One region of the Wukongibacter baidiensis genome, then DNA from elsewhere that is predicted to be linked to it. Evidence: riboswitches for the same ligand, from Rfam matches in the RefSeq annotation. Region 1 holds a riboswitch; each other region holds the start of a gene.

Region 1 (7,061 bases):
TCTAAATATATTGGATCCGCCAGTATGTTCATATCATCTAAATTATCCCACAAAAACACCCTAACTTCATGGTCGCCCTTTCTAGGAATAAGGAATCCTGCTGCTACTGTTTCTTCATTATCTTCTTGAATTGTTCTTGTAATATGCGTATAATTTATCATTTCATCATCATCTATATCATAAAGAGCTATAATCAAAGTAACTTCTTGATCTTCATCAGTATCATTTTCTATCTCAACTTCAATCTTCGCCTCTTCTCCATTTCTAAACTTTCCATCTTGGTATATATCCAAGCTCAATTCTCCATTTTGCTCTTCCTCTTCATCAGAATCGTCTTCATAAATCTCTACGTTCTGATACATGGACTCACCTCTATACAGGTCTGCAAGAGCTATAAATGCTTGCTCAGTAGCAGAGTTTGTTTCACTCCCCCATTTAGTCTTATATTCAAAATGATCATCTTCTTTAAAGTCTAAAAGCGCATCCAACAAACTATTTCCATTTTCATGCCACTCTTCAGATAAAGGATCTATATCATTGGCAATAAGAGCTTGTATAACACAGGATACTGAATAGGGGTTATCAGAGCCCATAAAGGGAAATCCTCCTGAGTCTAACTGATTTGATTTAATAAATTCGAGGGCTTCATCTATAGCATCCTCTACTCCATCTATATCTTTATGATTTGCAAGAGCAGTTATTACCATTGCCGCTGTATCCACATCGGGATTGGAAGTAAATCCACCATCTTTATTTTGTTCATCTAATAGAGCTGTGATAGCATCTTCTTCATCATACTTCGCCTCTGCCATGTCTAATGCTATTATACTCCAAGCTAAAGTAGCTGGATGATCATCACCAGCATTTACAATGAACTTTCCACTTTTCTCTTGAGAATCTACAAGCAGTTCTACGTGATCTTCGCTATCGTAGTCTTCTGGATTTTCTCCAGAAGCAATAATGCCGATTATATTTCCAGCATAATCTGATGCAGCCTCTTCATCACTTAATTCAAAGTTTTTAGCTATACTTTTGATTTCCTTGTCCAGGTTTTCACTAGAATAATTTAATCCAATTGCTTCCCTAAAGCTATACTCTTCATCGTCTTCATAGTAATCTAATAGATCTTCTAAAGCATCCTCTATCAATTCTTCATCATCTTTGCTGCTAGCTGCAAAAGAAGTGTTTATTGTAAAAAACATACTGATTATTAAAATAAAAAATAATGATTTCCTTAACTTATTATTCATTTTTCCTATCCTTTCTTCTATACTCTCTAAGTCCATTACATATTAAAATGAGGTGTCCCACAATGATGAATTTCAAAATCTTGAACTCCACTCATTCTGAAACACCCCGGGACTGAGCTCATGAGATACTTTTATGAGACAGCCCCATATATTATTCAGCGATAGTAAAAGGCATTCTCAACGACGCTTTTAATGTTTTTCCATCAATGGATTGAATTTGATTCTTTATATACAATGTATATGTTTCTCCAGCATCATATCCACCTTCTGGAGCCTTTACTAATACAGTTTTATTATTAGAATCTACTTCAACTTCTCCGGTAACAATATTTCTTTCAGAATCTACTACTATTATGCTATCCTGAAGAGAATCCTTCTCAATTTCCATATTGAAAACTATATTCCATGTCTTATTTGATGCTACATCAGTATTTTCTGATTCCCATAGATCATAATCACTGTCATCTTCATTAAACTTGTCTTCTACAATGATTACAAATACGTCTCTTACTAATTCCGGATAATCTCCATTTTTAAATACCTCTACAGAATATTCACCGGTTTCTAGATCTACTACTACCTTACCATCAACATCGGTTGTATATTCTCCAACATTTTCTATATATACAGTAGCTCCCTCTACAGGCTCATGGCTTGTTCCCCCCGTAGACCAATCAGTTACTATTTTATTTACTACTATTAACGTATCATTTCCTTCATTTCCTACTTCTACCTTAGGTACAAATGTAAGTTGCTCCCAGTTAGGCCCAGATGCAGTTATGTAAAATATAAGCTCATCTACATTATCTAATTGTAGGTTGTCAATAGCTGTCATTGGGATTTCAGTTTCACCGTTAGATACTACATAGTATCCCCAAGATGAAGAGTATTCGCTTGTACTTTCTCCACTCTCTCCTAATATTCCAGTTATGTAATATCCATAATCACCATTTGAACCTTCTATACTTGCTTCTCCTACTGCTTCCTTTAGTAAATCCAGTCCTGTCTCTTCATCAGTTAATGTAATAAAACTATCATGCAGATTCGTAGTCTTTCCTTCTACTCTTACACGAATTTCCTTACCGCTATTATCTGCATAAGCCTCTAAGTCACTATTAACTAATGGAGCAAAACTAAATATCATGGAAAATACAATTAATAAACCCAGCATTCTTTTTTTCATAGTAATCCTCCTCATGAGTAAGTAATTTATTTACTTAATTTTGATATAGATACTGCACATTGAGCTCTTGTTGCATTACTATTTGGGTCAAAATTATCATAGAGCATATTATATTTCTCAGCTATCTCTACATAACCCTCATACCATTTTTCACCTTGTATCTCTTTAGCCTCATTTTCTAAACCCTTAGCCCTTACAAGCATAGTAGCAACCTGTGCTCCTGTTATCTTATCCTCCGGAGCAAACTTTCCATTATCAATTCCTTTTATATATTCATTCTTTACTGCTAAGGCAACAATTTTATTTGCCCAATGACCTTCTAAATCATTGAACTCATTTGTAGTTATTGATATTTCATCCTGCATGCCTAGTCCGTAGATTAAAAACTTAGCAAATTCTGATCTTTTAACCTCATTATTCGGTTTAAAGCTTCCATCTGGATAACCTGATACTACATTCTTGTTAACAAGAGTTACTATTTCATCATATCCATAATCACTTTCACTTAAATCCTTAAATTTTACAGATTTATTCGCATTATGTAATTTATCAAATATAGATACCTTATTCATATAGTCAACTCTAGCTAAAAGACTATGCCAAGTTGCTATATAGCTTCCTTTAGTCATTGATTTTATATGCTTAAAGGATCCGTCATCGAGCTTATATGTCATCAGCTTATCATATAATTCTTTGTCTACTTTTTCCCCTACGCTTATCCTTGACATGATGTTCCATGCAAGGCTTTCACAGTTTTCCCTTTTACTTATATTTTTATCTATAAACCTAAGAGCATTCTTCACTTCCTCTGATTCCTTGTTAAGACCTAATGCTTTATAGGCCACGATTCCCATAGCAGTCATATCTAAATCAGAATCTGAATCCCCAGTATATACTGGAAATCCCCCGTCTTCATTCTGATTTTCCTTTAACCACTGGAGTGCCTTTTCCTTATCAAATTCTTCTACACCTGCTGAATAAAGTGATATAATCCCCCATACATGAGCATTTATCAAGTCTTCACCCGTAGCATCTATAAAATCGGCAAACTTCCCATTGCTTAGTTGGCTATTCTTGATTATCTCGATTTCCTTAGGTATATCTTTACCTTGAGCTAAGGCTCCCATGATATAAGCCTCATAGTCTGTAGTAACCTTTGAATCAATTCTCTCTAATGATATTCCTTTGACATCTTCACCCTTTGAATACAAGGCTAAAATTCCCCACTCGTCTAAATCCTGGTTTTTCAAATACTCTGCTGTATCTTTTAGTTCTAGTCCAAATGATATACTTGAAAATAATAGAACAAAGATAAGAACAAAACTAATAAACCTTTTCATATAATCCCTCCTATTTTTTTGTTGGAATGCTTATTACATCATCATCCGCTACAATCACAGAAAATTTTCCCTTAATCTTTTCCGGTTCTTCATAAAGTAGTCTAGTTGCCCTTTTTATAGAGGCTTCATCATTACCAGTAATTAGCCAAAGGGTTCCATTTAATCCATACTCCTTAGTTATAGAAGTTATTACCGCTCCCTTTTCATATACATTGGAAATCTCGCCTTTTGCATCTAAGGCTGTTATATTTTCACCGAGCTTAAAAAACAGACCAGCTTTTTTCCCATTTTCATAGACGTCTTTTATGTAGTCAAACTGCGATATTTCATTCCACGTTCCAATTACAATTGAATTTATTTCTCCATTTTCTAGTTCTTCTTCCTTTAACCCCTTTGTCTCGATACTTTCAAGACCTTCTGCCTTCAAAAATTCAAATAACCCATTACCTTCTTTTTCATAATCCTGACTTATAAGAATTTCTGTTTTTAGGTTTCCTTCTCCATGTCCATTTATAAAATTCAAAGGATAGGCTCCAATTATGCTAGAAAGATAAATGCTTTTGCTCCAGTCATGATAATCCCATATTACAAGATCATTTGGCCCCAGGTAGTATTCATTTGCTCCAACCTCAGCTACTATCCCATTTACATAATAGAACCAATCAACTTTCTTCTTATCTTTAACTCCAGTAAAACCTGATTTCAAACCATCAATTCCGTTTATAAATCCTCCTCCATAGGCAGTTTCTATATCAAAATTACCTTCCATAACTTCCATTACACTAGACTCTTCTAAAACACTTATCTCTTTACTCGTTAGTTCTTCATCCCCAAAATTCTTTGAGATAATTACATTTACCTTAGCATTTTCTAAAACAGTTTCTTCACTGCAACCCACTAATGTGAATATGCAAATAATCAGTAATGGAAATAATAGTTTTTTCATATTATTTCACCTCCAAAATTTAATGAAGTAAGAACTCAAGAACGTAGAACCCCTTCGCTTTAGTCGCATTTCCCTTCGAGAAATAACCTCAATAGAAAAACCTTCTCCTATTAGGAAAAGGTTAAAAATATACATAAATTCAGATATAAAAGAAAACTATACCGCAATTACATATATATTTAATCCCTCTAGTCGGAGGTTAATTAAATCATGCTATGATAGGTCTTCTGGCTCCCAGATCATCTTTAAGTCAAGCCTTCCCATCCTCTCACAGAACCTTATTAACTCAAACATCTTCTCGCTAACAAAATTCTTGGACAGTGGCATAATTTGACTCTCATCCCTGGTTACAGCTACGACTACAGCAAGGGCATTTCACCCTTTTCCCAAACCATAACACTATTTTAAATTTTTATTGTAATAAACTTGATTACGTAGTTCTTATATATTCATTATAAAATATCCCACTTTTATTTCAAGTGTTTTCTACAATTAAACTCGAATTATTCAATTATTTTCTCAGGTGGTATTTCACTGTAACTTATCCTATCCTTGAATCTTACAAGTATATTTATAAAGTCCTTACCTAAAAAGTATGTAAATACAAAATTTCCAATGGCATGCATTAAATCAAAATAGAAGGATCTAATATATATAGCTATAAAACTTTTGAAACTTAATGGATATACAAAAAACAGCCAATGCCATAGATTCATGATGTATCCAAATAGAAATCCCCATACAAAAGCAAATATACTTAATTTTAATCTATGAGGCTTTTTCATTATCTTCTTTAGCATTCCACCACTAAACCCAGCAAGCCCCCAGGCCACCATTTGCCATGGACTCCACGGACCATGACCTAAAAAGCTGTTTGAAACAAGAGTTGCTATAGCCCCTACCATAAATCCAAATCCCGGTCCAAACACATATCCAGAAATTATTACTAAAAAGGTAGTCGGCTGTACATTAGCTAGCGCAGCAAAGGGGACCCTAGACACACCTGCTAGTCCTGCTAAGGTTGCAATAAGGGATATTTCCTTTACAGAAGTCTTCTTTTTCTCATAGGATATAAAAACAAAGCAAAAAGAAGCTAAAATTATTATGGATGAAACTATGCCATAGTTCATATTTAGTATCACCTTCTTTAAATCCAGATTAACTTGCAGCCTGTTCTTTCTTAAACAAGTTCAAGGCATCATCTAAAGTTAGAATTCCATCAACATTTCCAGAAAAAAGTTTATTGATCTGAGTTGAATAGTATATACCTGTTGTTAAAACATCATACTTACAACCTATCTGGGCTATACTCCCATCAAAAATAAGGCCAACTTTATCTGCATACTTTCCTAAGAATTCTACATCATGGGTTACTATTATAATAGTTTTCCCTCTCCCTTTGAGCTGAAGAGCTATCTCTCCCAATCTATCCTTTAAGTCCTTGTCCAATCCTCTAGTTGGTTCATCTAAAAGCAATATATCCGGTTCCATTACTAGTATAGAAGCAAGGGCAACTCTTTGCCTTTCACCACCGCTTAAATCCCTTGGATTTCTATCTATATACTTATAGATATTTAAATCCTTCAAAACCCTTTCTATTCTACCATCATCTTTAATGTTTTTATTATCTAATGTATATTTAAGTTCTTCATAGACTGTATCATTGAATAAATAATCGTTGGGATTTTGAGAAAGAAATCCGACTTCGCCTCCTACAATCAACTTCCCTTTTGTAGGCTTTAATATCCCAGATATATTTTTCAGCAAGGTGGACTTACCTCCACCATTCTCACCCATTATCCCTAATATCTCTCCCTTATCAATTTTCAAATCTAAATTTTTAAGGGCCTCTTTTCCATTTTCATATGTATAACTTACTTTTTTGATATTTATTATTTCTTTTTCATTTAAAATATCTCTTTTATTTTTTTCTAATTCTTGATTACTTCCGTAATAACCTAATTCCTTGAGCTTTTTTCTCCCATCTTTTACCGTAAGTGGTATAGTGTCGTGTTCTAGTTTTACAAATAGGTCTGACATTGAGGGTAAAAATTTCATATCCCTCGAATTACACCAAAAGGCAAACTCCTCAGGATTTCCATCAAAAACTAGTCTCGCCTTATCCATAAATAATACTCTATCGGCCAAATGAAAGCATCTATCTATCCTTTGCTCAATTAAAATGATAGTATATCCCAATTCTTCATTTAACCTTTTCAATATATTCAATATTTCTTCTGCTGCTACGGGATCAAGTTGTGATGTAGGTTCATCTAATACTAAGAACCTATATCCCATTGCAATTGTAGCACCTACAGCAGTTTTTTGTTTCTGCCCCCCTG
Region 2 (7,061 bases), 2.9 Mb from region 1:
TTTTCTCTTTATAATCATAACCCAATAATTTCGCACCAGCTTCATTAGAAAATACTATCTTTCCATTATATTTAACATGAACTGCATCAGGTAGTAGCTCTACTAGTTTTCTATAACGTTCTTCTGTTTCCTCATAGACCTTTTCTGCTAAGTTTATCACTTTTTTTCTTTCAAGGATATTGTGTGCTGTTACAATTATGACTCTTTTCTCACTCAGATCAAAAATATAGTTGCTAATTTCTATAATGTATTTCTCTCCGCTTTCCCTGGTATAGGTTATATCAGCATTTATTTTCCCTTTATATAAAAGATTTTCAAGTATATCTTCTATTTCTTCCTTATCTATTCCAGCAATTTCATAAGGAGTCATTTTTAAAAACTCATCTTTTGAATAGCTCAATTTTCTAGATAGTATATCGTCCACGTCTAGAAAACATCCTAAGGTTCCATTCTTTTTTAGCTCCACCATGACAAAAAAGTTTTTGATACTATTGAAAAATTGTTTAAATGTGCTTAGGTTTCCTTTATAGTTTATTCCAACATTATCTCCCTTACATTTTACTAATTCCTTTTCAATCGAATCATCTATTTCTATCACCCTATATATCCCCCTTGATAATAATATACATGTATCTAATTTTTATAAGTTTCTACATATATTGGAGAGTTCCTTCTTTATAAATTGGCAAATTTTGTCGTTTTATTTTATATTTCCTTGCCCCCTATAACATCATCATATCAATATGATAAAAAAAATAGCCCTCGAAAGGGCTATTTACTTAGTTTTTTTAATACATCTATAACTTCATTACCAGTGACTTCTTCCTTAGGATTAAAATATCCATCTTTACATTGGAAGACTCCGTTATCCACAAGAATTTGTATTATTCTTCTATTTTCAGCTTTATCTATATCTAGGACTTCTTTGTTTTCATCTTTGCCCTTGTAATCTCCCATTACAAATATTATCTTTGCGAGTTCATCTCTTGTTATAGTCCTGTCTGGATAGAAGTACTCTTTATCTCCATCTTTAAATCCACTCATATAACCAGACATAACAGCTGTTTCAACGTAATCGAAGTATTCTTCAGTATATTTTACATCTTGAAAATATCCATAGGTATGACCTTTATGAGAGCTTTTATAGTATTTTGAGCTTGGTACATACATCTCTTTATGTTTATACTTCACAGCTACTTCTGCCATTTCTCTTCTAGTTATTTTATTCTCTGTACTATATTCCTCTATATTATCAAAAATGTCGGGATACATCATCCTAGCTATTTCCCTTACCCCTTTATAATACCTAAAGGTAGGACTTGAAATCATTTTTTGATTTATAACATAGACCCTGTCATTTTGAACAGCCTTGAGTGTATCAAAACCAGGTCTAATAACAATCGAGTGATAATTACCACCAGCATTCATAACTCCTCTTTGTGATACAAAAACATCTATCTTTTCCGCATTTTCTAATAGTTTTTCTACACCATATGGGGCTATAGAGCTTCCCTCTTTAATCGGCTTTACATCACTGGCTATATTTATTCCACCAGCATATTCTATAGCTTTAGCTGGCATTGAGTCAGTAGTTACAGTCTTATATCCATTTTCTGATGATTCGAAGTAAACGGTCATTTTATCATCAATATCTTTAGTGGTTTCATTTATTGCTTTGATATCACTGTGAAATTTCGTTAGTAGTTCCGAGGCTTTTTCAGTTTTGCCTGTTAAACTCGCCAATTTCATGATGTAGTTATCAAATTCCTCAAACTTTTCTGGATAAAGGGATACTACAGTTATTCCAGCTCTTTTCAATGTTTCTACAAAGTCTGGCACCTTTCTATTTATAAAGGGTCTTATCAATACTAAGTCCGGCTCTGCAGCAATAATTTTTTCTGGGTCAGATTTATAATCATAAATATCCTTTTCAATGGCATCTACTGGATATATGTCAGACTTACCTACACCTATAATTTCATTTTCAAGCCCTAGGGTAAATAGGTTTTCTGTGTGAGCAGAATATAGCGAAATAATTTTTTCACATGGTTCTTTAAGTTTTATTTCTTCACCCATATCATCAATAAAGCTTATGGCAAATTCTTCACTTTTAACTTCTTGTTTGTCGGTTTGAACTACTTCACTTTTATCCTTAGCACACCCTGCTAAGGATACTAACAATGCTAAGATAGAAATAAATATAATGGCTTTCTTATGAAACACTCTCTTCGCCCCTTTCTACGATACACTACCTGAAGTAATAATTATAATGAGTCATAATTTTTACGAATAACATTTAATGCCTAAAGGCTTAGTATAATTTAATACTAAGCCTTTAGGTAAATGCTAGTGAGATTCTCCTGCCATAGCAGTCTTTAAATGTTCTATATATAAGTCTTGTATCTTAGGGAACTCACCTAGTCCACGAAGAATTGTTTCGACTTCATATCCCTTTCCTTTAAGGATTATTTTCCAAGAATCTTCTTCATCTCCAGCCATATCATTTTGAGCATGATCACCGGCAACAAGCATTAGTGGCATAAGTGTTACTTTTTCTATATTTTTCTTTTCAAGACCTTTGATAACTGTTTCTATAGTTGGGAATCCTTCAACTGTACCAACAAATACATTGTTTTGTCCTTCATCTTCAAACACATAGTCTAGGCAAGCATATGCTGCGTTGGCATCGTGGTGAGTACCGTGTCCCATAAATACAACTGCTTCTTTCTCTGATCTTTCTGGCATTTCTTCAGCTAAGGCTTGAACAACCTTTCTATAATCTTCTACACTAGTTAGTAGAGGCCTACCAAGTACTAGCTTATCAAATGCGTCTTCAAATTCACTGGCTTCTGCAACTATATCATCATATTCAGAACCGTTTATAACATGTAAGGGCTGAATATATACCTCAGAAAATCCTTCATTTTTTAGTTTTGTTAAAGCTTCTGTTGGATTATCCACTAGGATATTATCTCTTTCCTTTAGCTTATTTATAATTATTTGTGAAGTAAATGCTCTTCTAACATCGTATTCTGGAAAAGCCTTAGTAATCTTCTCTTCACAAGCTTCAATGGTAACCTTTCTTGTGTCAGCATAGCTTGTTCCGAAGCTAACAACAACAATTGCTTTTTTATTTGGGTCCTTTTCCACTTTCTTATCACCTGCTTCTTTATTTTCTTGTTCTTTAGTATTTGTCGTTGGTGAAGCTTCAGTTTTAGCAGCACATCCAACGAGAGAACCAATTACTAGTATAGCACATAAAAGTAAAGCCATAGTTTTTTTCATTTAAGTTCCTCCTAATTTTTTATACCTTAACAAAAAAGCCTTTTTTATCAACCTTTTCTACCTCAATGTTAAAAACATCGTAGATAAATTCCTCAGTGATGAATTCGTCAGGTTTGCCAAACCCGTGCAATCTGCCTAGTTTCAAGGCACATACTTCATCGCTAAAATTATAGGCTATATTTATGTCATGCATGATGGAAACAACGGTTAAGCCTTCTTCTTTAACAAGTCTTTTAATAAGTTTTATTGCGTTGATTTTGTAGGATATATCCATGGCGGAAAATGCTTCATCTAAAAAAAGTACCCTAGGATTTTGAGCTAAAGCCCTGGCCAAAATAATTCTTTGAAACTCTCCTCCACTGATTTCAGTAACCAATGAGTTTGCAAACTTTAAGGTATTTGTTTTCTTCATAACATCAATAACTAACTCTAAATCCTTTTCGCTTAAGGAGTTCAATCTATTTTTATATGGATTTCTACCCATCATTACGACTTCCATACATGTAAAGGGAAAATCTATCCCATTCTTTTGACTTATAATTGAAAAATTCTTAGATCTTTCAGTTACTTTGTAGCTGGATAAATCTCTATCTAAGTATTTAACACTGCCAGAATAATCTGTATTCATTCCATTTAGCAAGTTTATCAAGGTAGTTTTTCCTGATCCATTTTGGCCTATTATGGATAGAAATGTCCCTTCTTTTATTCCAAAATTTATATCCTGCAGTATTTTCTTATTACCATAGCTAAAATATACACTTTCTACTTTAAACATATAGTCCACCTTTATTTATGAATTATATTATCTTGTTTTTCTTTATAAAGATGTAAATGAAAAACGGTCCACCTAACAGGGTTGTTAACACTCCAACTGGAATCTCAGTCTGAAACATTATTCTTGATATATTATCTGCGGAGACTAGTATAACGCCCCCAAGTAGTCCTGATAATGGAATAAGAGCTCTATTATCGGAGGTAACTGAAAATCTTAGTAAGTGTGGGATAATTAATCCTATAAAGCCAATAATACCACTTACTGATACACATACAGCCGTGATCATTGCTCCCATTATCAAAAATATCTTTCTCATCTTATCAATATCTACACCAAGTCCTCTTGCATCCTTTTCACCTAGACAAAGTAAGTTTAAGTCATCTGAATAATAAGTACATACTATAATAGCTATCAATATAATTGGATACGAAATTAGAACATGGCTCCAAGTTCTAGATGCAAGACTTCCCATCAACCAGAATATAATAGCTGAAACTTGTTCACCAGCAGCATTTTTTAAAAAACTAATTCCTGCTGAAAGTATAGAACTTACGATGATACCAGCTATAATTAAGTTGCTGGAATTTATAATTCCACCTCTATTAGCTATCTTTAGAACTAATAATAGTGTTATAAATGCTCCTAAAAAAGCAAAGGGGCTTATAGGAATCTGAATACTTGATATAAAAAGATTTATATATATGATAAGGGACGCACCGAAGGCAGCCCCCGTCGACACTCCAATAGTGTATGGATCAGCTAAAGGATTCATTAGTAATGATTGAAACACTGTACCAGCAACTGCAAGTCCCGTTCCAACTATTACTCCTATTAGTATCCTTGGTAATCTTATATCCCAAACAATGGCTACCTTATATGGCTTTATATGACTATATAAGGACTGATTAGCTGTAAGCTTTCCTGCTATTATGTTTATAATATCTTTTATAGAAATATGTGCCTTTCCAATGCTTATTGATATAAGGGCTATTGATATTAATGTTAAGAAAAGTAATATTCCTATACTTATATATTTTCTTCTCTTAAGTTTAACCTGATTTATTAAAATTGAGCTAGCTTGGTCCATATAACCTCCTAGATTAAATAGCTTTTCTGCATCTTTTTAAGGCTAATTTCTAATCAAAAACAATAAAAAACCTAGCCTATCGGCTAGATTTTAATAATGTACTAGTTGAACACATACATCAATAACTCCCCACCCGAAGCATTAATTACTCTATTACACAGGCAGGTTTCCTGGCTCATACGTCATCCCAATAAATCGCCTTCCTATTATTATAGTGGCCTAATGATTTATTAGTAGTATTTACAGTAGCGGGGGCTGCGTTGGTTTTTCACCAAACTTCCCTTTTACCCTTGCTTAGCAAGGCACCCATGTATAATTACACTTATTAAATTGACTATATCTTATCCGATTTCATTGTAACACAATTAACATATATAGACAATAGAATATTTTAAATTTAAAGATATATAAACTACATAATATTTATTATCGAAATTTTCGACTTATGAAAATGGGGCTGTCTCATAAATAAATCTCAAAAGTTCAGCCCCGTAGTGTATTAATATGAGTTACGCAAAGGTTTCTTTTATAAACGCTTCAATCTCTTTAGCACTATCTAAACTCATTACTTTATTTGCAAACGGCTTCACTTCTTCATATTTTAATGATTTAATTAACTTCCTTGCCGGAAGTATTGATATTGGGCTCATGCTGAATTCATCCAACCCTAGTCCAAGAAGTATAGGTATCATTCTTTTATCTCCTGCCATTTCTCCACACATTCCAACCCAAATACCTTCTTTATGCCCATTATCTATTACCATCTTTATAAGCCTTAAAACAGCTGGATTAAATGGATTATATAGGTGGTGAATCTTTTCATTCATTCTATCTACTGCTGTAGTATACTGAATCAGATCATTAGTTCCAATACTAAAGAAGTCTACATGTTTTGCCAAAATATCACTGGCAATCGCAGCAGAAGGAACTTCAATCATCATTCCTACTTCTATATCTGAGGAAAAGTCTATTTCCTCTTTAGTTAAATCTTTTTTTACTCCTTCAAGTACTTTCTTCGCTTCCAACAGCTCTTCTAAACTCGAAATCATAGGGAACATAATCTTTAGGTTTCCGTATATGCTGGCTCTCAGTAATGCTCTTAATTGCGTCTTAAATATATCTTGTCTGTCTAAGCAAAGTCTTATAGCTCTATATCCTAAGAATGGATTCATCTCTTCATCAAATTTCAAATATGAAAGTTCCTTATCTCCACCTATATCTAAGGTTCTTATTACCGCTGGTTTCGGATTAATCGACTCTAGAACTTCTTTATATGCATTAAACTGTTCTTCTTCAGTCGGTAGAGAGTCTCTATCCATATATATAAACTCTGTTCTGTACAGGCCTACTCCCTCAGCGTCATTTCTTAAAAGTCCCTTTACATCCTTTGGAGTTCCGATATTTCCAGCTAGTTCTACTTCTCTTCCGTCCATCGTTATGCTGGCTTGTCCCTTTAATGATTCTAATTCTTTCTTTTCTTCTTCATATTTCTCTTTTAAATCCCTATAATAATTAATATCTTTCTCCTCAGGATTAATTAAAACTTCACCCATTTCACCGTTGAAGACTACAAAATCTCCATTCTTTAGAATCTCGGTGATATTCTTTAGCCCAACAATAGCAGGTATTTCCAGGGATCTAGCCATTATAGCAGTATGGGATGTTCTCCCCCCAATGTTTGTAAGAAAACCTAATACTTTTTCTTTATCCATAGTTGCTGTTTCTGATGGAGTTAGGTCATTTGAGACTAATATAACCTCTTCATCTAAAACCGATAGGTCTATTACATTAATACCTAGTAGATTTCTAAGCACTCTGTCGGATACATCTCTAATGTCTGCAGCTCTTTCTCTCATATAATCGTTATCCATAGATTCGAAAATAGTTACAAATTGATTTATTATTTCTTTAAAG
Region 3 (7,061 bases), 550 kb from region 1:
ATTGTTTCAGGTTAAATTTCTAACAAAGTAAACACCCTAAAATACAATTAATTTTTGCATTGTTTTCCTATAATATAATATTTCTCAAAAAGTTCGAAAACTCCTTCCTTCTTTTGAAGAAATTTAACAATACTTCTTTACAAAAACAACTCTTTTTTCACATTTGTTTGTATATTTTCTACAAATCAAACTCTTTTTAATTTGATTATCAATGCCTCGTATCATTTAAAAAGCTATATTTTTTCTACTTTTTTGTATATACTCTACAAATTAAAGAAGGGATTCGTAATAACAAATCCCTTCTTATATACAGTGTCTATAGTATTCTAACCCTTTAGTTTACAGCCTCTTGCTTTTCTACTTCATTTTCTTCTACATATTCCTCTTTTAGAATCATATTAAGAAGTAACGCCGTTATGGTTCCAGCACTTATTCCTGAAGAGAATAAACTTTTTAACACGTTAGGCAAATGCTTTAGAAAATCAGGTCTTACTGTAACACCGAGTCCTATACCTAAAGAGATAGCAAGTATAAGCATGTTTCTATTGTTAAGCGGAACATTCTTTATTGTTTTTATACCTGCCGCCGCTACCATACCAAACATTATTATACCGGCTCCACCCAATACTGGATTAGGCATTATTGCAATAAGGGCTCCAAACTTAGGGAATATCCCTAAAAGTACAAGTATTATACCTGAAATGATTACTACAAATCTACTTGCAACCTTAGTTAAAGGTATTAGTCCTACATTTTGACTGAAGGATGTATTAGGTCCAGCATTAAAGAACCCTGCTATAAAGCTTCCAACTCCATCGGCTAAAATACCTGCCGAGATTTCTTCACTACTAAGTTCTTTGTCAGATGCTTCACCTATAGCCATTAAACAACCTACTGTTTCTATTGTAGTAACTAAATAAGCTGTTACAAATGGGATTACAGCTGTCAGACTAAAGGTAATTCCATACTTGAATGGCGTAGGTATTGCAAGCCATCCAGCATCTTTAATAGGTGTAAAATCTAAAAGACCTAGTGGATAAGATATTATATAACCAAAAATTAATCCTAGGATAACCGCTGCTGAACTGAATATCCCCTTAGCATATCTATTCAACATCATAATTACAACCATAACCGATACCGATACAGCAACATTAGTTAAACTACCATAGTCAGGAGCTCCGTATCCACCGGCTGCCCAGTCTATTGATACAGGAAGCAAAGTAAGGCCTATTAGCATTACAACTGTACCTGTAACTATTGGAGGAAAAAATCTCCTCAGTGGTTTAATGAAACGACTAAGAATAATTTCTACAAATGAACCTAATATCGTTGCTCCAAATATTCCTGGTAGACCCATTGTTGATCCAACAGCTATAGAAGGTCCAACAAAGGTAAAGTCAGTTCCCATTACGCAAGCAACTCTTGCTCCTACTTTTCCAATACCCTTAGCTTGGATAAATGTAGCAATTCCTGCAGCAAATAACGCTGCACTAACAAGAAAGGCCAAATCATTTATCGGCAAGCCTAATACCCCACCTACCACTAAAGGTACCGCAACTATACCTCCAAAAGCCGCCATGATATGTTGAAATGCCAAAAGAATACTAATCTGAATAGGTGGTTTGTCATCAATCTTATAAATAATTTCCGAGCTAGATTTAATCTTTCTGCTATCTTCCATTTTCTTTCCCCCTATTGTTTGAGATTATTTTGTAAAGAAAATCCAATCAAAGGCAAAACTCATTAACTCTGATTATCAAGTTTAAACTATTTCATCCACCACCTTTTTTTAGTTTTAATATTTTTATAAAAATCAAACTATTCATTGTTTTCTATATTTTTATTTTTTTCCCTTTATGGTTATTTCATAAATAACCTTACAGCCAAATGGACATTGTTAATACAATGACAATGTTTTCTTATTTTTTTCTGTCTATAACCTCATTTTTATCTATATAAATTGTTTTATTGTCTTGCATATATGTAAATATTATACAAAGATTTTTTTAAGGAAATTGTCCCTCCCTCTAATCATTGTATGTTTTTTATAATTTGTTAAATATATACAATTTATCAAAAAAAGAGTTACTATAAATGTAACACTTTTTATAGCAACTCGATAAAATTGAACTATAACCACTGATTATTATCAATTTCTTATTATTCCTGCCTCTTCAAAGGTAATCATTTCCCTATTCATATAGACAGCAGACTCAATTATGTTAAATGTCAGAACAGCCCCAGTACCTTCTCCTAATCTCATACCCATATTTAACATTGGCTCTAGCCCTAGAAGTTCTGAAGCTTTAGCTGCACCCTTTTCCATAGAGACATGGGAAGCAAACAAGTAGTTTTTTACCTTTGGCTCTATGGTGCAAGCAATCAATGCAGCTGCTGTGGCTATAAAGCCATCCACCACCACAGGCACTCTATTACCAGCTCCCGCAAGCATAACCCCGGCCATAGCACCGATTTCAAATCCACCTACCTTGGATAAAACATCTATTCCATCCTTCATATCCGGTTTATTAGTTTCAATAGCCTTTTTGATTACATTTGCCTTATGAACTAGTCTTTCTACCGGCAATCCCGCTCCCCTTCCAGCAATCTCATGGGGATCATACCCTCCTAAAACCGATACTATAGCAGCACTCGGAGTAGTATTTCCTATCCCCATTTCTCCAGTAGTAAGAAGATTCCTACCTTTTTTTATCTCATCATCGGCTATTTCAATACCGACTTCCAAGGCTTTTATCGCATCCTCCCTTGTCATGGCAGGTCCCTTGGCCATATTATCAGTTCCATATTTTATTTTCCTATTAATAACCCTCGGTTCATTTAGATCTGATGCCACACCGACATCAACAGTAATTACATCTGCTTTAGCTTGCTTAGCCAAGGCGCATACTCCCGTTATGCCTTTAGGAAAGTTACAAGCTTGAACTGCTGTAAGTATTTGAGGATCAGGCGCCACCCCCTCTTCATACACGCCATGATCGCCTGCCATAACTATTACGGCTTTATTATCCACCTTTGGGAATAACTCTCCAGTAATCCCCGATAACCTCACAACTATTTCTTCTAATTTCCCAAGACTTCCCTTAGGTTTTATTAGATTATCAACTCTAGTTCTAGATCTTTCCATAGTTTCATCATCAAGTGGACCAATTTTCTCCAAAGTTTGTCTCAATAGTTCCATTTTATAATCCTCCCTTATCTCCACACTCATCCTTTATTAGCAAAAAATAAAAAGTCCATAGTTTGCTTACATAGTAAACAAACCATGAACTTTACCGTCATTCATGTATCATCAAATTATAGGCAGGTCTCCTGGCTTTGGATCGATACCCTTAAACGCCTTCCCGTCTTAAGTATAAAACAGTGGCATCATGTCTAAAGGCTCCCCATTACAGTGGTGGGTCCGCTGAAGATTTTAACTTCATTCCCTATTCTCCTTAATTCTTTCATTATTTCAAATAAAATAGAAGTAAGGCACCTAAATTTCTTTACATTTTCCATATTCACTTATATCTTAATTACTTTAATTTTATATGAAACCAGAAACTTCTGCAACAGTCTTCTTAGAATTTTCTACAAATTCATTTTCTTTAAATCCTGGGGGATTATTAACTCTGCTTCAGTCACAGCCTGAATCTCTTCAACTGTAAACTCAGAATTTATTTCTTTTAATACTAAGCCTTTATCAGTTACCTCCATCACTCCCATTTCAGTAACTATTAAATTAACCTGTCCCTTTGCAGTCAGAGGAAGGGTACATTTCTCTAATATTTTGGCATTTCCCTTTGCCGTATGGGTCATTGCAACTATAACATTTTTTGCTCCTACAACTAGATCCATAGCGCCACCCATACCTGGCACCATTTTCCCTGGAATCATCCAGTTGGCTAAGTTTCCTTCTCCATCTACCTGTAATGCCCCAAGCACCGTCGCATCAACATGACCACCTCTGATTATACCAAAGGAAGCTGCGCTATCGAAAAAGGCTGCTCCTGCTACCGTAGTGACAGGCATACCTCCAGCATTTACAAGGTTTTCAATTTCATTCCCTTCTGCCGGAGCCGGGCCCATGCCTAGAAATCCATTTTCAGATTGAAGTATTACCTCTACACCATCGGGAATATAGTTAGCTACCATTGTTGGTAAACCAATCCCTAAGTTAACAACATCTCCGTCATTAAGCTCCTTTGCTACTCTCTTAGCTATAATCTCTTTCATTTTAGCCTTATCCATATCTACTTACTCCCTTCTATGATAACGTCAACAAATATTCCCGGTGTCATAACATCGTTTGCGTTTATTTCTCCAACTTCGACGATTTCATCTGCTTCAACTATTACAAGGTCTGCTGCCGTTGCCATTAATGGGTTAAAGTTTCTTGCCGCTAAATCATAATAGATATTACCCTTCTTATCCACCTTAGCACCCTGTATAAGTGCAATATCAGCTCTAAGTGGCAGTTCTAATATATATTCTTTACCTTCTATTTCTAGTTTTTTCTTACCTTCTTCTACTATAGTTCCAATGCCTGTAGGTGTTAGGAAGCCTCCTAATCCTGCTCCGCCACTTCTTATTTGCTCCGCTAAGGTTCCTTGAGGAGTTAATATAACTTCTAATTCTCCTTCATTCATCTGTCTACCAGTTTCTGCATTTGTTCCTATGTGCGAAGCTATTACTTTCTTCGCCATTTTGTTAGATATAAGCCTTCCTATCCCAAAGTCTGGTCTAGCAGTGTCAGTACAAATAATAGTTAAGTCTTTAATTCCCTTTTCAATCATCTTGTCAACTATACTATGAGGAGTCCCTACTCCCATGAACCCGGCTATCATAACTGTCATACCATCCTTAATAAAAGAAATAGCCTCGTTTACATCTTGTATTTTATTCATATCCAATATCACCTCTTCTTTTTATATAAAACCCACTTATTAACCCAGATTATTCATGAAAAATTCAAAACTCTGCTACGTCCTTTTGATTCTAAGACCTCCATCAAATTCTCGACGTACCGTCTGGGTATGCCTTCGAACTTGATGAAAGTCTTAGAATTCAAAATTACTTGCACACTTTCAAACTTTTCATGAATAATCCGGGTTATAAATCTACATTTCAATTTCTATATACTTTTTTTCCATTCTAAATATCTGTTATAAGTATCTTTCAAGATCACACAAATAGCCTTCTGTGCATAACCATGATACTTCAATTTTACCTTCTCAATTAATGGCGTTATCCCTTCACTATGAACATCATGACCTATGATTATTTCCTTTAAGAATATTTTTGCCTCTTCCGTAAGTAAAGTGCAGCTGGTATCCACTATTACTCCCTTCTCAACGTCAATAAATAGGCCAAAACCCACTACTCCGTGAAGATTTGCTGCCGGAGTATTAGCTGGTAATTTAGCATATGAGATAAAATAAACTACATTTTCATCATATTTCTCCATTTTACCATCACCTCCTTTAAACATCTAAAAATCATATCTCTGAATAGTTTCCTTAGGCCTAAATCATTAGAAAAACAAAAAAATCCAATACTAATATGAATTGTTTTAAAATCATTCATATCGTACTGGATTTTATTCACTAAGTAATGCTGTAGGTCAACACTACGGCAAATAAAGCAGTCTCAATCAACTTATTATTTGATTTTCTTAATCTCAATATTGTTTTATAAAAATCTCCATATATTAGTTAAATTATAACCTAGCCATAATACCTTTTCAAGATTTTTTTCTATTTTCAGTCAATAGAAAGATATGCCACTTAAGATATCTAAAGTCAGCTTTGTTTATCTATAGTTCTACACGTCAAAAAGCTTGCGTAGGTTAAGCTTTATAAAAGGAGAAGAGGGCCCCAATTATAGGACCCTCCAGATGTATTGTCTTAAATTAAATTTTAGTAATCTCCTTGAGCATGCATTGCATCAGCAACTTTTAAGAAACCAGCTATATTAGCACCAGCAACTAGATTATATCCAAATCCATATTGCTCAGCAGCCTTCATAGCATTGTCATGGATGTTGATCATGATTTGGTGTAACTTAGCATCAACTTCTTCTCTTGTCCATGCTAATCTCATGCTATTTTGTGACATTTCAAGAGCTGAAGTAGCAACTCCACCAGCATTAGCTGCCTTAGCAGGTCCTACTATTACTCCATTTTCTAAGAAGTATTCAATAGCTTCGTTAGTACAAGGCATGTTAGCACCTTCTGGAACATACTTAACTCCATTTGCAACTATCTTCTTAGCATCTTCTATTTTAATATCATTTTGGATAGCACATGGCATTACTATATCAACTTTAACTCCCCATGGCTTTTCGCCTGCGAAGAATTCTACACCAAATTTATCAGCGTAATCTTTAACTCTAGCACCTTTATTTTCATTTAACATTTCAACTAAGTAATCTATCTTTTCTCCAGTTACTCCATCTGGATCGTAGATGTATCCATCTGGTCCTGAAAGTGTAACTACCTTACCACCTAATTCAGAAACTTTTTGGCATGCTCCCCAAGCAACGTTACCGAAACCTGATACAGCTACTGTCTTACCTTCAAAAGTTTCACCTTCATGCTTTAACATTTCTTGACAGAAGTATGTTACACCGAAACCAGTAGCTTCTGGTCTAATTAAACTACCGCCATAAGGTAGGCCCTTACCTGTAAGAACACCGTTTTCAAATGCTCCTCTGATTCTTCTATATTGTCCATATAGATATCCTATTTCTCTTCCACCAACACCGATGTCTCCAGCTGGAACGTCAACATCTGGTCCAATGTGTCTATAAAGCTCAGTCATGAAGCTTTGGCAGAATCTCATGATTTCAGCGTCAGATTTTCCTCTTGCATCGAAATCTGATCCACCTTTACCTCCACCTATTGGAAGTCCAGTTAATGAGTTTTTGAATATTTGCTCGAAACCTAAGAATTTAATGATTCCAAGGTATACAGAAGGATGGAATCTTAAACCACCTTTGTAAGGTCCAATTGCTCCGTTGAATTGAACTCTCATTCCACGGTTAACTTGTACTTTCCC

What was found. A riboswitch is a leader RNA that binds a small molecule or an ion and turns the genes downstream of it on or off. The one in region 1 is predicted to bind cobalamin.
Region 2: it holds a riboswitch for cobalamin, as region 1 does, so the genes downstream of both, R9X47_RS06600 (FecCD family ABC transporter permease) here and R9X47_RS22270 (DUF4430 domain-containing protein) in region 1, are expected to answer to the same signal.
Region 3: it holds a riboswitch for cobalamin, as region 1 does, so the genes downstream of both, cobT (nicotinate-nucleotide--dimethylbenzimidazole phosphoribosyltransferase) here and R9X47_RS22270 (DUF4430 domain-containing protein) in region 1, are expected to answer to the same signal.

What each region holds. Positions count from the first base shown of each region.
Region 1 covers NZ_CP138202.1:4,920,804-4,927,864, reverse strand. The annotation lists gene R9X47_RS22285 (prenyltransferase/squalene oxidase repeat-containing protein) at 1-1,250, opposite strand, end outside; gene R9X47_RS22280 (Ig-like domain-containing protein) at 1,402-2,433, opposite strand; gene R9X47_RS22275 (S-layer homology domain-containing protein) at 2,460-3,773, opposite strand; gene R9X47_RS22270 (DUF4430 domain-containing protein) at 3,784-4,719, opposite strand; cobalamin riboswitch at 4,920-5,130, opposite strand; gene R9X47_RS22265 (ECF transporter S component) at 5,223-5,849, opposite strand; gene R9X47_RS22260 (ABC transporter ATP-binding protein) at 5,878-7,061, opposite strand, start outside.
Region 2 covers NZ_CP138202.1:1,402,449-1,409,509, forward strand. The annotation lists gene R9X47_RS06580 (PAS domain-containing sensor histidine kinase) at 1-598, opposite strand, end outside; gene R9X47_RS06585 (ABC transporter substrate-binding protein) at 772-2,223, opposite strand; gene R9X47_RS06590 (sirohydrochlorin cobaltochelatase) at 2,347-3,285, opposite strand; gene R9X47_RS06595 (ABC transporter ATP-binding protein) at 3,305-4,060, opposite strand; gene R9X47_RS06600 (FecCD family ABC transporter permease) at 4,083-5,147, opposite strand; cobalamin riboswitch at 5,291-5,472, opposite strand; gene ptsP (phosphoenolpyruvate--protein phosphotransferase) at 5,657-7,061, opposite strand, start outside.
Region 3 covers NZ_CP138202.1:4,366,049-4,373,109, reverse strand. The annotation lists gene R9X47_RS19690 (nucleobase:cation symporter-2 family protein) at 335-1,684, opposite strand; gene cobT (nicotinate-nucleotide--dimethylbenzimidazole phosphoribosyltransferase) at 2,153-3,202, opposite strand; cobalamin riboswitch at 3,307-3,518, opposite strand; gene R9X47_RS19680 (3-oxoacid CoA-transferase subunit B) at 3,595-4,254, opposite strand; gene R9X47_RS19675 (CoA transferase subunit A) at 4,257-4,910, opposite strand; gene R9X47_RS19670 (DUF3870 domain-containing protein) at 5,138-5,470, opposite strand; gene gdhA (NADP-specific glutamate dehydrogenase) at 5,922-7,061, opposite strand, start outside.